2 regions of the Kitasatospora purpeofusca genome follow, and region 2 is predicted to be linked to the other one. Evidence: riboswitches for the same ligand, from Rfam matches in the RefSeq annotation. Region 2 holds a riboswitch; the other holds the start of a gene.
What was found. Region 2 has a riboswitch for cobalamin ahead of OG715_RS26330 (ribonucleoside-diphosphate reductase subunit alpha). Riboswitches for the same ligand answer to the same signal wherever they lie in the genome.

Region 1 (6,896 bases), 2.6 Mb from region 2:
CCGCCCGTCAGGCCTCCGTCCAGCAGGCCGCCCAGCCGCAGCCCGCCCCGGCGGCGGACTTCGCGCCGTTCTGGTTCGCCGTCCCGGCGCCGCGTCAGCTGGCCCCGAAGGACAACCCGGCCGGCGGCCCGGTCGGCGAACTGGTCCCCGGCACCTGGTACCTGGCGGTCGAGCAGCGCGGCGCCGCGCTGGTCGCCCAGCTCCAGGACGGCACCCAGGGCGTGCTGGCCGACACCTCGGGCATCCAGCGCGGCTGACCCCGCGCGGCACCCTGTACGGCGAAGGGGCGGGACCGGATCTCTCCGGTCCCGCCCCTTCGCCGTACGGGTGTCGTGAGCGCCGCCCGCTCAGCAGCAGTCCTGGACCACCAGCCCGGCCGGGAGCTCCTCGCCGCCGAACACCGCCACCGTCGCCGGGTCGCCGCCGAGCGCCGCGACCGCCAGCAGCAGCGCGCCCGCCGTCCAGGTCGTGCGCTCCTCCGGCCAGATCGCGTCGTCCTCGAACACGTACCCGGTCCAGTACGAGCCGTCGGGGTGCCGCAGGTGCTTCTGGATCCAGCGCAGGATGTCCACCGCGCGGTCGGACTCGCCGATCGCCCACAGCGCCATGGCCAGCTCGGCGCTCTCGCCGCCGGTGACCCAGGGACGGTCGCTGACGCAGCGCACACCCTCGCCGGGGACGACGAACCGGTCCCAGTCCCGGGCGATCCGGGCCTGCGCCGCCGGGCCGCGCAGCGCGGTGCCGAGCACCGGGTAGTACCAGTCCATCGAGTAGCGGCCCTTGTCGAGGAACCGCTCGGGGTGGTGGGCGACGGCGTGCCGCAGCCGCCCGGCCGCGAGCTCCCAGTCGGGCTGCGGCTCCTCCAGGTAGTCCGCGACGGCCAGCCCGCAGCGCAGCGCGTGCAGGATGCTGGAGGAGCCGGTGAGCAGCGCCTCGTCGGTGGCCCGGCCGTCCTCGTCGACCCGCCAGGCGATCGGGCCGCCGGGCAGCCGCTGGGCGACGATGAAGTCCAGCGCGCGCCGGACGGTCGGCCAGATCCAGTCCAGGAAGGCGTCGTCACCGGTGGAGAGGTGGTGGTGCCAGACGCCGACCGCCACGTAGGCGCAGAAGTTGGTCTCCTTGGCGGCGTCGCAGACCTCGCCGTCGGTGTGCTCCGGCTTCCCGTAGGCGTAGCCGGCGTACCAGGAGCCGTCCGGGTTCTGGCGCTTCGCCAGCCAGCGGTAGGCGGCCTCGGCGGCGGCGTGCTCGCCGGCCGTGTCCAGCGCCATCGCCGCCTCGGTGTGGTCCCACGGGTCGAGGTGGTGGCCGCGGAACCACGGTACGGCCCCGTCGGGCTGCTGCTCGGCGAGGATGCTGCGGACGGTGCCGGCGGCCTGCTCGGCGTCGAGCACCCCGTCCAGCAGCAGGACCTCGGGGACGGCGGCGGTCACTCCGCCCCGCCCGCGCCCTCGGCCCCGCGACCGGCCCGATGGGGCTTGGTGGCGTAGGCGACGAAGCTCTTGCCGATGACCGGGTTGAGCGCCCGCTCGGCGGCCTTGGTGAGGGTGCTGATCACCGGGGTGCCGACGATGTCCCAGACCAGCAGCTGGTGGTAGGCCTTGACCGGCAGCGACTTGTCGTTGTCGACGCCGACCGCGCACTTGATCCACCAGTACGGGGAGTGCAGCGCGTGGGCGTGGTGGGTGCCGTAGGGCTCCAGGCCGGCGTCCTTGAGCTTGTCGAGCAGTTCGTCGCCCCGGTAGATCCGGATGTGGCCGCCCTCGACCTCGTGGTACTCGTCGGAGAGCGCCCAGCAGATCTTCTCGGGCAGCCAGCGCGGCACGGTGACGGCGAGCAGGCCGCCGGGCTTGAGCACCCGGAACATCTCGTTGAGCACGCCCTTGTCGTCCGGGATGTGCTCCATCACCTCGGAGATGATGATCCGGTCGAAGTGCTCGTCCTCGAACGGCAGCGCGAGCGCGTTGCCCTCCATGGCGACCGCGGACGCGCCCTCCGGCACCTCGCCGGCCTGCTCCATGGCGGCGAACCACTTCCTGACCTCGGCGATCTCCTCGGCGTTCTGGTCGAGGGCGACCACGTCGGCCCCGCGCCGGTAGCACTCGAACGCGTGCCGTCCCCCGCCGCAGCCCAGGTCGAGCACCCGGTCGCCGGGGGCGAGCGGGAAGCGCGAGAAATCAACGGTCAGCACTGCGGACTCCCATTCCTTCGGTACCAAAGGGTTCCTGACGCCGAGTCAGAGAAATCACGGGGGCGGGTGGGCGGGCGGTCGCACCGGCCGGCGCGGCCGGGGGTGCGGGCGCCGGTCTCCCGCCGTGCCCGCTCGGCCGTTCGGCGGACGCCGTCAGGCCACGTAGCGCCAGCCCGGGCCGGAGCGGGCCCGGCGGCCGGCGCCGGTGGCGATCGCGGCCCGGTAGCTCTCGACGGTCAGTTCGGCGGCGCGCTCCCAGGTGAACCGGGCGAGCACCCGCTCCCGGCCCGCCGCGCCGAGCGCCGCGCGCAGCTCCGGGTCGTCCAGCAGCCGGCCGAGCGCCGTCGCGAGCGCGTCCGCGTCGCCCGGGGGCACCGCCAGGCAGCTCTCGCCGTCCGGCCCCGCCACCTCGGGGATCGCACCGCCGGTGGTGGCGACCAGCGGGGTCGCGGTGGCCATCGCCTCGGCGGCCGGCAGCGAGAAGCCCTCGTAGAGCGACGGCACGCAGGCGACCTCGGCCGAGCGGTAGAGGTCGACCAGCTCCCGGTCGGTCAGGCCGTGCCGGAACTCGATGTGCGGCTCCAGCCCGAAGGCGCGCACCGCGCGGGCGATCGGGCCGTCCTCCTTCTGCGGCTTGCCGACCACGACCAGGTGCGCGTCCCGTTCGGTGCGGACCTTCGCCAGCGCCTCGACCAGGTGCACCAGGCCCTTGAGCGGGACGTCGGCGCTGGAGGTGGTGACGATCCGTCCGGGCACCCGGGCGACCTCGTCCGACGGGGACCACAACCGGGTGTCGGCGCCGATCGGCACCACCGAGACGGCGCCCGGGGCGGCGCCCAGGTGCTCGGCGATCTCGCGCTCGGAGCTGCCGGAGACGGTGATGATGTGCTCCAGCCGGGCGGCGACCCGGCGCTGCATCCGGGTGAAGGCGTACCAGCGGCGCAGCGACAGCCGCTTCAACCGGCCGGGGGCGGCGTCCAGTTCGACCTGCCGGTCCACCGTGATCGGGTGGTGGATCGTGGTGACCAGCGGGAAGCCGTGCCGGGCCAGGCCGAGCAGGCCGTAGCCGAGCGTCTGGTTGTCGTGCACCACGTCGTAGCGGCCCCGGTGCCGGGCCAGGTACTGGCGGGCGCGCAGCGAGAAGGTCAGCGGTTCGGGGAAGCCGCCGGTGCGCATGGTGGCGTACTCCAGGACGTCCACCGCCCCCCGGTACTCCTCGCGCGCCGGGGTGCGGAAGGGGTCGTCGGCGCGGTAGAGGTCCAGACTGGGCAGCTCGACCAGCCGGACCGAACCCGGCCCCTCGACCTCGTCCAGGACGGGGTACGGCTGGGCGCCGATCACGTCCACGTGGTGGCCGAGCCGGGCCAGCTCACGGGAGAGGTGCCGTACGTAGACGCCCTGACCGCCGCAGAACGGGTCGCCGCGGTAGGAGAGCAGGGCAATCCGCAGCGGCTGCGCGGTCATCGTCGGCCCTCATCTCTGCTGCTGTCTGTGCTGCCGGTCGGTAAAGTAGATCAGGTTTCAGTGCGGTGTGGAGTTCACCGCTGACCCTGTGAACAATGAGAGACCTCGAAGATACCGGCCCGTAGCTTCCGCTCAGGATCCAGGGCTGGTGATTCGCGCCACGCCCGGGCGCCCCGCCCGGCCGACCGTGCCCGTCCGGAGCAGCCCCACCACTCTCGCGCCCGGGAGCGTCCTTGCCGTCACCGTCCTCACCTCCGCCCGCACCGCCCGCGCCGCCGGCGTCCACCCCCTCCGACACCCCCTCCGCCGCCCTCCCGCCCGGCGCCGCCCCGGCGCCCCTGCCGGCCGCCCCGATGGCACCGCCGCTGACCGCCCGGCAGGCCGAACGGCGGCGGCGGATCCTGCGGACCGCGACCGCGCTGGCCGCCCGCGGCGGCTACGACGCGGTCCAGATGCGGGAGGTGGCGGAGGGCGCGCAGGTGGCCCTCGGCACCCTCTACCGGTACTTCCCGTCGAAGGTCCACCTGCTGGTCGCGGTCATGCTGGAGCAGCTGCGCGGCCTCCAGGAGCAGGTCCGCCGGCACCCGCCGACCGAGCGCGAACCGGCGCCGCGGGTCGCCGAGACGCTGACCCGGGCGTTCCACGCGCTGCAGCGCGAACCGCTGCTGGCCGAGGCGATGGTCCGCGCGCTCTCCTTCGCCGACCGCTCGGTGGGCGCCGAGGTGGACCAGGTGTCCGCCGCCACCGGGCAGCTCATCCTGGACGCCATCGGGCAGTCCGGGCCGCCGACCGGGAGCCAGCGCGCCGCCGTCCGGGTGATCGAGCACACCTGGCACGCGGCACTGGTCGCCTGGCTCTCCGGCCGCGCCTCGATCGCCGAGGTCAGGGCCGACCTGCACACCGCCGCCCGGCTGCTGGACCTGCCCTGAGGCCGGCCCCGGGACCGGTCCGCCGCCGGCCCGGCGGGCGGGCGCCGAACTGGAACCTGTTCTCACCCCGGTCGGAGTGGAACGCCCGGACCGGCGGCTAGAGTCGACGGGCAGGACAACTCCATCCCGCTTCTCCTATTCCGGGGAAAGCCGGTGCGAATCCGGCGCTGACCCCGCAACCGTGAGCCCGGCGCCCGTCCGCCGGCGAGCCGGAGCACCCGGGGAGAGGCGAGCGGCCCATGCCGGGCGGACCACCGCCGGGCACCGTCGAGGTCCACGGAACGCCGGCCCCGGCCGGCACCGCTCATCGAAAGGCACAACTCCGATCATGCTGACCGCCGCCCGCGCGGGCGCCGCCGCCCTGGCCGCCGCGCTGCTCGCCGGCACCGCCGCCGCCACCCCGGCGTTCGCCGACATCCCGAGCCCCACCGCGAGCCTCGGCGCCGCTCCGCTCCCCGAGGGCCTGTACGGCAAGGGCGACCCCACCTACGACGCGGTGTGGCGGCAGTCCCTCGCCCTGACCGCGCTGACCACCGCCAAGGTGACCCCGGCCGACTCGGCCGTCGCCTGGCTGACCGGGCAGCAGTGCGCCGACGGCGGCTGGCCCTCGTACCGCGCCGACACCGCGACCGCCTGCGACCCGGCGTTCGAGGACAGCAACGCGACCGCGCTCGCGATCCAGGCGCTGACCACCCTCGGCGGGCACCAGGACGCCGTGGACAAGGGCGTCCAGTGGCTCAAGGCCAACCAGAACGCGGACGGCAGCTGGGCCTACAACCCCGGCAACCCGGGCGACGCCAACTCCACCGGCCTGGCCGTCAACGCCCTGATCGCCACCAGGAACGACCCGGCGGGCGTCGCCAAGGCCGGCCGCAACGCCTTCGACGGGCTCGCCGTCTTCCAGCTCGGCTGCGCCGCCCCCGCCGACCAGCGCGGTGCCTTCGTCTACCAGACCGCCCCGGCCGGCGCCCCCGCCGCCGAGCCCAACGCCCTCGCCAGCGGCCAGGCCTCGCTGGCCGCGGCCGGCGGGAAGCTGCCGGTCGCCAACGGCAACCGGACCGACGCCGCCCCCAAGGCCCTGGCCTGCGCCGACGGCGGCGCCACCGCCACCGCCGTCCCCCGGGCCGACTCCGGCGAGGCGGCCGGCGCCTACCTCACCGAGCAGCTCGCCGCGGGCGGCCAGCACCTGACCCTGACCCTGGCCGGCGCCGCGCCCACCCCCGACTACACCGCCACCGCCTGGGCGGCGCTCGGCCTGGTCCAGGGCGAGCACCCGCAGCAGGCCGCGGGCGCTGTCGACTGGCTGGCCAAGGAGGGCGGCAACTGGACCAAGGGCGGCACCGACGCCGCCGCCACCGCCACCCTGGTGCTGGTGGCGCAGGCCGCTCAGCGCGACCCGGCCGCCTTCGGCGGGGCCGACCTGGTCAAGCAGCTGACCGCGCTGGGCCCGGCGCCCAAGGCCGTCGGCGCCCCGTCCGCCAGTGCCTCCGCCTCGGCCTCGACCTCGGCCGGGAAGGACAAGGACAGCGGCATCGGCAAGTTCTGGCTGCTCGGCGTCGGCCTGCTGATCGGCATCGGCGGCGGGCTGGTGCTCAGCCTGCAGCGCAAGCGCGGCGCGAAGCTGTGACCCCTCCCGGCCGGGACCGGGAACCGCGTCCGACCACGGCCCCGGTCCCGGCCGCTGCCACCCCCGTCACCACCACCGCCGCCGGGGACAGGGCGGCGGCCCGGCGGCGGGTGGCGCGGGCCGCCCTGCGCTTCCTGGCCGGGGCGGTCGCCGGACTGCTGATCGTGCTCCTGCTCGGCGCCGCGCAGGCGCAGGCCGCCGGTTACCGGTACTGGTCGTTCTGGCGCTGGTCCGACGGCGGCTGGGCGTACCAGCAGCAGGGCCCCGCCGTGCACGTCCCGGCGGACGGCGAGGTCGAGGGCTGGCGGTTCGCCGTCAGCCCCGACGGCGGGCAACAGGCCGCCCGGCCCGGTCCGGCCGGGGACTTCGCCGCCCTCTGCGCCGGTACGCCCGCCGAGGCCGGGCGCAAACGGGTCGCCGTGGTGCTGGACTTCGGCGGCCCCGCCGACGCGCCCGCCCGCGAGACCCCGCCGGAGCCCCGGACCGCCTGCGCCGTCGTGCCGAACCGGGCCAGCTCGGCGGAGGTCCTGGCCACCGTCGCCCCGCCGCTGCGGTACGACACCAACGGGCTGCTCTGCGCCATCGCGGGCTATCCGCGCACGGGCTGCGGCGAGCAGCTGGGCGGCGCGGACCGGCCGGCCGGCACGGCCGCCCCCTCGACCGGTGCCGGACCCGCCGACGCCACCGG
Region 2 (6,896 bases):
CCCCCAGGTGTACGGCAATATGTACGACAACTGGGTCGCGCACGGCGCCTCCGTGCAGCAGTACCTCTTCTCCGGCCTGGTCGAGCGCGGCGGCAACGGCATGGACGCGCCGCTGCTGATCGGCACCAACCACCTCTACCGGCCCGCCGCCTGGCAGCAGATCGGCGGCTACCAGGACTCGATCATCGAGGACCACCTGACCAGCATGCGGGTGCAGGCCACCGAGAACCCGGCCACCGGGCGCCGCTGGAAGGGCGTCTACACCCCCGACGTGCTGGCCGTGGGCGAGGGCCCGACCTCCTGGACCGACTACTTCAACCAGCAGAAGCGCTGGGCGTTCGGCATCTGGGAGATCCTGCTCAGGACCAGGCTGCGCAAGGGCATCCGGCTGCGCACGCGCCAGCGGGTGCTGTACGGGCTGGTCCAGTTCTACTACCCCAGCGTGGCCGTGACCACCGTCCTCGGCAGCCTCGCCACCGCCGTCTACCTGGCCTGCGGGATCACCTCGATCCAGCTCGACACCGTGCTCTGGACCTCGCTCTGGGGTGCCAGCATGGGCAGCTGGTTCCTGCTCTGGCTCTGGCTGCGGCGCTTCAACCTGGCCGCCCACGAGCGGCGCGAGATCGGCATGGCCGGCATGGGCCTGGCCCTGTTCGCCGGGCCGGTGTACCTCGCGGCCGCGATCGCCGCGCTGCTGCGCCGCCCGCTGGCCTACGCGGTGACCGCCAAGGGCGACCTGCGCAGCGCCGAGCGGCTGTCGACCTTCCGGCTGCACCTGCTGTGGGCCGCCGTCGCGGCCGGGCTGCTCGCCGCGAGCTTCACCCTGCACCACGACATCTGGCTGCTGCGGTTCTGGGCGGGCGTCAGCATGTTCACCGGCATCGCGCCGCCGGTCATCTCCTTCGTCAGCGCGCGCCGGATCGCCCGGGCCGAGCGCCGGGCCGCCGCCGGGCTGCCCGCGCCGCGCCGTGCCGCCGACGCCGACGCCGACCGTGCCGACGCCGACCGTGCCGACGCCGACCGTGCCGATGACGATGTGGACGACGTGGACGACGAGGCCGCCGGACCCGTCGGAGCGGACAAGGACGGAACAGCCGCGGGAGGCCCCGGGACGGGCCCCGAGCGGGAACTCGCGGAGCTGCTGGAGCCGGCCCCGGCCGGCGGCGGCCGGAAGGGCGGCCGCTGATGCTGCGGATCACCGTGCCCCGGATCGTCGGCCTGCTCGCGCTCGCGCTGCTGGCCAGCTACGCCTTCGTGCTGGCGCCGAAGTACAACGCCCGCCACGCGCCCGAGCCGTACGCCTTCTCCGGCAAGGCGCCGACCGCGATGCCGGACTGGCTGGTCGCCGCGCTGGCGGCGCCGGCCCCGACCACCGCCGCGGGCGCCGCGACGCCCGCCGCCACCACCGGCTCCGCGACGCCCGCCGACACCCCCGCCCCCGCTCCCGATCCGACGGCGGGCGGCGAGGAGACGGCCGGCCCCGCCCCGGCCCCCGCCGAACCGGCCCCGGCCCCCTTCCCGGCCCCCGGCGGCGCCTTCATGGGCCTGATGACCAAGGCCGGCCCCTACGACCTCGCCCCGGTCGAGGAGTTCGCCACCGCCGTGAAGCACGACCCGAACGTGCTGGAGTTCTCGGTCGGCTGGTGGGACAAGCGGTTCGACCGCCGGGTCTTCGACACCGTGGCCGAGCGCGGCATCATGCCGATGGTCGCCTGGGAGCCCTGGGACTTCCACAAGGAGTCCAAGGTCGACAAGCTCCGCGGCGAACAGCCCGACTACGCGCTGAGCCGCATCGTCGGCGGCGAGTTCGACCCCTACATCAAGCAGTGGGCGGAGGGCGTCAAGAACCTCGGCTACCCGATCGCCCTGCGCTTCGCCCACGAGATGAACGGCTACTGGTACCCGTGGGCCGAGCAGGCCAACGGCAACCGCCGCGGCCAGTACGTGCAGGCCTGGAAGCACGTCCACGACCTCTTCCGGCAGGCCGGCGCCGACAAGGTGGTCTGGGTGTGGAGCCCGAACATCGACTACGAGAACGCCACCCCGCTGGACTCGCTCTACCCCGGTGACGACTACGTCGACTGGATCGGCCTGTCCGGCTACTACGGCACCGTCGGCCTGGAGAAGTACGCCTCCTTCGAGCAGATCTTCGAGCCGACGCTGAAGAAGCTGCGGGCCTTCAGCCAGAAGCCCGTGGTGATCACCGAGACCGCCGCCACCGACAGCTCCGGCCAGAAGGCCCGCTGGATCACCGAGATGTTCGAGCAGCTGCCCCGGCACCCGGACATCATCGGCCTGATCTGGTACGAGGCCGTCAAGGAGGTCGACTGGCGGGTCACCGCGTCCGGCCCGGCCAGCGCGGCGTACGCCGCCGGAGTCTCCGCGCCCCGGTACGCCGGGCAGTGGACCGTCCGCTCGCAGCCGCTGCTCACCGTGCCGCCGCCCGCACCACCCACCACGCCGCCCGCCGCCACGTCCTCGCCCTCGGCCCCGGCTTCGCCCTCGCCGAGCGCGAAGCCGACCGGCGGCACCGGCACCAAGCCGTCCGGGGGCACCGCCCCGACCCGGAAGCCGACCGCCACCAAGCCCCGGAGCTCCCCGCCGGCCGAGGCCGGCTAGCCCCCGACCGACCGAGGGCCCGTCCGCCCGTGGAAGGCCGCCGGGCACCGGCCGGCCCGCACACCGAACACCAGTACCCCGTTGGGAGGCGAAGAGCATGCTCCGCCCGTTCCTGCCCGGCCCCGGGCGTCCCCGGCCGCGCGCCTGGTGGTGGCTCGCGCCCACCGCCCTGCTGGTGCTCTGCCTGTGCGCCGTGCTGATCCCGCGCGAGAGCGCCCCCTCGACCGCCGCCGTCGCCCCGCCGCCACCCCCGCTGAGCTCCGCCGAGCCGGGCGAGCTGTGCTCCACCGCGCAGAACCGCTACCCCTCGCAGCCGGTGGACTCCGGGCGCTACGTCATCAACCCCAACGAGTGGAACGCCACCGGCGGCCTGTGCGTGCACGGCGGCAACGACAGCGCCGCCTTCACCGTCACCCGCAGCGCCGTCGCCCGCGGCAACCTCACCGACCCGGCCCGCGGCCCCGGCGCCTACCCCCACATCAGCACCCCGCTCGGCAGCGACGGCGTCAGCCCGCTGCCCATCGCCGTCGACAACCTGCGGTACGCCACCAGCACCTGGCGCACCACCCAGGTGGACGGCGGCGTCTGGAACGCCTCCTACGACCTCTGGTACAGCACCACCCGGGGCAGCTGCTCGTTCACCGAGAGTGCCGAGGTGATGATCTGGCTGCGCGGCAACGGCACCTCGCCGTTCGGCAAGCAGTCCGGCGAGCTGCGCAGCGGCGGCCAGGCCTACCGGGTGTACGAGGCGCCGAAGAAGAGCAGCCACACCCTGATCACCTACGAGGCGGCCTCCGCCACCAACGTCGTCACCGACCTCGACCTGCGCGCCTTCACCCGCGACGCGGTCCAGCGCGGCTACGTCCCGGCCGGCTCGTACCTGTGCGCGGTCCAGGCCGGCTTCGAGATCTGGGAGGGCGGCGCGGGCCTCGGCACCGACGCGTTCTCGTTCGAGGTCGCCGCAGGCCGCCCGAGCGGCGCGATCACCTCCGCGGTGCCCGGCTACTGCCTGGACAGCCGGGTGGCCGGCGACCCGGCCGCGGTCGGCGCCGCCACCTGCGACGGCTCCCCGGCGCAGAGCTGGACCATGGGCGAGGACGGCTCGGTCGGCCAGGCCGGACGCTGTCTGGAGGACCCCGACATCGGGTTCCCGGTCCTCACCGGCTGCACTCGCAGACCCGACCAGCGGTGGCGCTCCACCGACGGCGGGCAGCTGCTGAACGAGGACTCCGGGAAGTGTCTGGAGAACCCCGCGACCGGCCCCACGGGCACCGGGAACGGCTCCCAGGTACGGATGCGGCTGTGCGCCGCCAAGCCCGCCCAGGAGTGGCACAGGCCGGTCTGAGGGGCGCCGAAAGCCCCCGCAGCCTATCGCACCCGACCCGCGACACGCAGCGCCGCGACACTACATGTGGGGCTTCGTCGGACGAGCGCCACTAGATGTATGCTCACTCCTGCTGTCGAAGCAGGGGAACCCGGTGTGAATCCGGGACTGCCCCGCAGCGGTGTGCGGCCTCCTCCCGAGGGGGCCCGCGAGTCCGAGTACCTGCCGACAGCGTGCCGGCGCCTCCCCGCAGAGGCCATGCGCACCAGCACCATTTCCGGGCCTCGCGGGCGGGCCGGGGACGAATCGCGAGCGGCGCCCACGGGTCCGCGCGGCGTACTCCCCTGCCCCGAACGGCCCGGCCCCGATACACCGCCGTCGACCGCCGCCAGGAGAGAAGCGCCTTGACCACCGCTGCCTCAGTCGTCCTGCCCGCCCAGGGTTCCAGCTCCGTCACCGTCGACCCGACGGTCGCCGACCCGGGCGGTGCGCTCCTGCGCATTCTCACCGACCGCAGCGCCGACCTCCCCCAGGTGGACCCCGGTCATGTCGCCGCCGCCGCGCTCCGCGGCCGCCACGCCGGCTCGGACTTCGCCGAGCTGCGCGGACTCGCCGTCGACGCCGCCGCGTCGATGATCGCCGAGGACCCGCAGTACTCGAAGCTCGCGGCCCGGCTGCTCGCGCTGGAGATCGTCGACGAGGCGGCGAGCCAGGGCGTGCTCTCGTTCTCCACCTCGATCGCCGTCGGCCACGCCGAGGGCCTGATCGGTGACACCACCGCCGCTTTCGTCGCCAAGCACACCGCCACCCTGGACGCGCTGATCGACGCCAAGGGCGACGACCGCTTCGAGTACTTCGGCCTGCGCACCGTCCAGAGCCGCTACCTGCTGCGCCACCCGATCACCCGCAAGGTCGTCGAGACCCCGCAGCACTTCCTGCTCCGTGTCGCCTGTGGCCTGGCGGTCGGCGACACCGAGCAGTCGGTGCGCGAGGTGGCCGAGCTGTACCGCCTGATGAGCCGGCTGGAGTACCTGACCTCCTCGCCGACCCTCTTCAACTCCGGCACCCGGCACCCGCAGATGTCCAGCTGCTACCTGCTGGACTCGCCGCTGGACAACCTGGACTCGATCTACTCCCGCTACGCGCAGATCGCCCGGCTGTCCAAGCACGCCGGCGGCATCGGCCTGTCCTACTCCCGGATCCGCTCGCGCGGCTCGCTGATCCGCGGCACCAACGGCAAGTCCAACGGCATCGTGCCGTTCCTGCGCACCCTCGACTCCTCGGTCGCCGCCGTCAACCAGGGCGGCCGCCGCAAGGGCGCGGCCTGCGTCTACCTGGAGACCTGGCACGCGGACATCGAGGAGTTCCTGGAGCTCCGCGACAACACCGGTGAGGAGGCGCGCCGCACCCACAACCTGAACCTGGCGCACTGGATCCCGGACGAGTTCATGCGCCGGGTCAACGCCAACGCCGACTGGTCGCTGTTCTCCCCCGCCGACGTCCCCGAGCTGGTCGACCTGTGGGGCGCCGAGTTCGACGAGGCGTACCTGAAGGCCGAGCTGGCCGGCAAGGCCGTCCGCATCATCCCCGCGCAGACCCTCTACGCCCGGATGATGCGCACCCTGGCGCAGACCGGCAACGGCTGGATGACCTTCAAGGACGCCTCCAACCGCGCCGCCAACCAGACCGCGCTGCCGGGCCGCACGGTGCACAGCTCCAACCTCTGCACCGAGATCCTGGAGGTCACCGACGACTCCGAGACCGCGGTCTGCAACCTCGGCTCGGTCAACCTCGGTGCCCACGTCGCCGCCGGCGCCACCGCCGCCGACCTGCTGAACGCGATGGACTGGGACCGGCTGGACGCCACCGTGCGCACCGCCGTCACCTTCCTCGACCGCGTGGTGGACATCAACTTCTACCCGACCCCCGAGGCCGGCGCCTCCAACAACCGCTGGCGCCCGGTCGGCCTCGGTGTGATGGGCCTGCAGGACGTCTTCTTCCAGCTGCGGATCGACTTCGACTCCGCCGAGGCCAAGACGCTCTCCACGCTGATCTCCGAGCGCATCATGCTCACCGCCTACGAGCGCTCCGCCGACCTGGCCGAGCAGCTGGGCCAGCACGAGGCGTACGAGGAGACCCGCGCCGCCCGCGGCGAGCTGCACATCGACCACTTCCCGAGCGCCGCGCCCGAGTGGGCCGACCGCTGGGAGGCGCTGCGCACCCGCATCGCCGCGACCGGCCTGCGCAACTCGCTGCTGCTGGCGATCGCGCCGACCGCCACGATCGCCTCGATCGCCGGTGTCTACGAGTGCATCGAGCCGCAGGTGTCCAACCTGTTCAAGCGCGAGACCCTCTCCGGCGAGTTCCTCCAGGTCAACCCGTACCTGGTGCGCGAGCTCAAGGAGCTCGGCGTCTGGGACCAGCAGACCCGGGACGCGCTGCGCGACGCCAACGGCTCCGTGCAGGAGCTCGGCTGGCTGCCCGAGGAGGTCCGCTCGCTGTACCGCACCGCCTGGGAGCTTCCGCAGCGCGCGCTGATCGACCTGGCCGCCGCCCGGATGCCGTACATCGACCAGAGCCAGTCGCTGAACCTGTTCATGGCCGCGCCGACCATCGGCAAGCTCAGCTCGATGTACGCCTACGCGTGGAAGGTCGGTCTGAAGACCACCTACTACCTGCGTTCGCGCCCGGCGACCCGGATCGCCCAGGCCGCGTCGGGTGCCGCCCGCGCCGCCGCGCCGGTGCCGGCCCAGACCGTCACCGCGGGCGCCCCGACCCTCACCCCGGAGGAGGAGGCCGCGCTGGCCTGCTCCCTGGAGAACCCCGAGTCCTGCGAGGCCTGCCAGTGAGCACCCCCGACCGCGAGAAGATGCTGCTCGACCCCGGTTTCGAGCTGACGCTGCGCCCGATGCGCTACCCGTCGTTCTACGACCGGTACCGCGACGCCATCAAG

Region 1: another riboswitch for cobalamin. It lies ahead of OG715_RS14735 (prenyltransferase/squalene oxidase repeat-containing protein); the one in region 2 lies ahead of OG715_RS26330 (ribonucleoside-diphosphate reductase subunit alpha).

What each region holds. Positions count from the first base shown of each region.
Region 1 is NZ_CP108561.1:3,389,775-3,396,670, forward strand. It holds gene OG715_RS14710 (hypothetical protein) at 1-257, shown strand, start outside; gene OG715_RS14715 (prenyltransferase/squalene oxidase repeat-containing protein) at 348-1,430, opposite strand; gene OG715_RS14720 (class I SAM-dependent methyltransferase) at 1,427-2,188, opposite strand; gene OG715_RS14725 (glycosyltransferase family 4 protein) at 2,342-3,652, opposite strand; gene OG715_RS14730 (TetR family transcriptional regulator) at 3,886-4,581, shown strand; cobalamin riboswitch at 4,698-4,822, shown strand; gene OG715_RS14735 (prenyltransferase/squalene oxidase repeat-containing protein) at 4,910-6,208, shown strand; gene OG715_RS14740 (SCO2322 family protein) at 6,319-6,896, shown strand, end outside.
Region 2 is NZ_CP108561.1:5,984,834-5,991,729, reverse strand. It holds gene OG715_RS26345 (glycosyltransferase family 2 protein) at 1-1,186, shown strand, start outside; gene OG715_RS26340 (glycoside hydrolase family 26 protein) at 1,186-2,619, shown strand; gene OG715_RS26335 (GH12 family glycosyl hydrolase domain-containing protein) at 2,717-3,964, shown strand; cobalamin riboswitch at 4,026-4,187, shown strand; gene OG715_RS26330 (ribonucleoside-diphosphate reductase subunit alpha) at 4,372-6,792, shown strand; gene OG715_RS26325 (ribonucleotide-diphosphate reductase subunit beta) at 6,813-6,896, shown strand, end outside.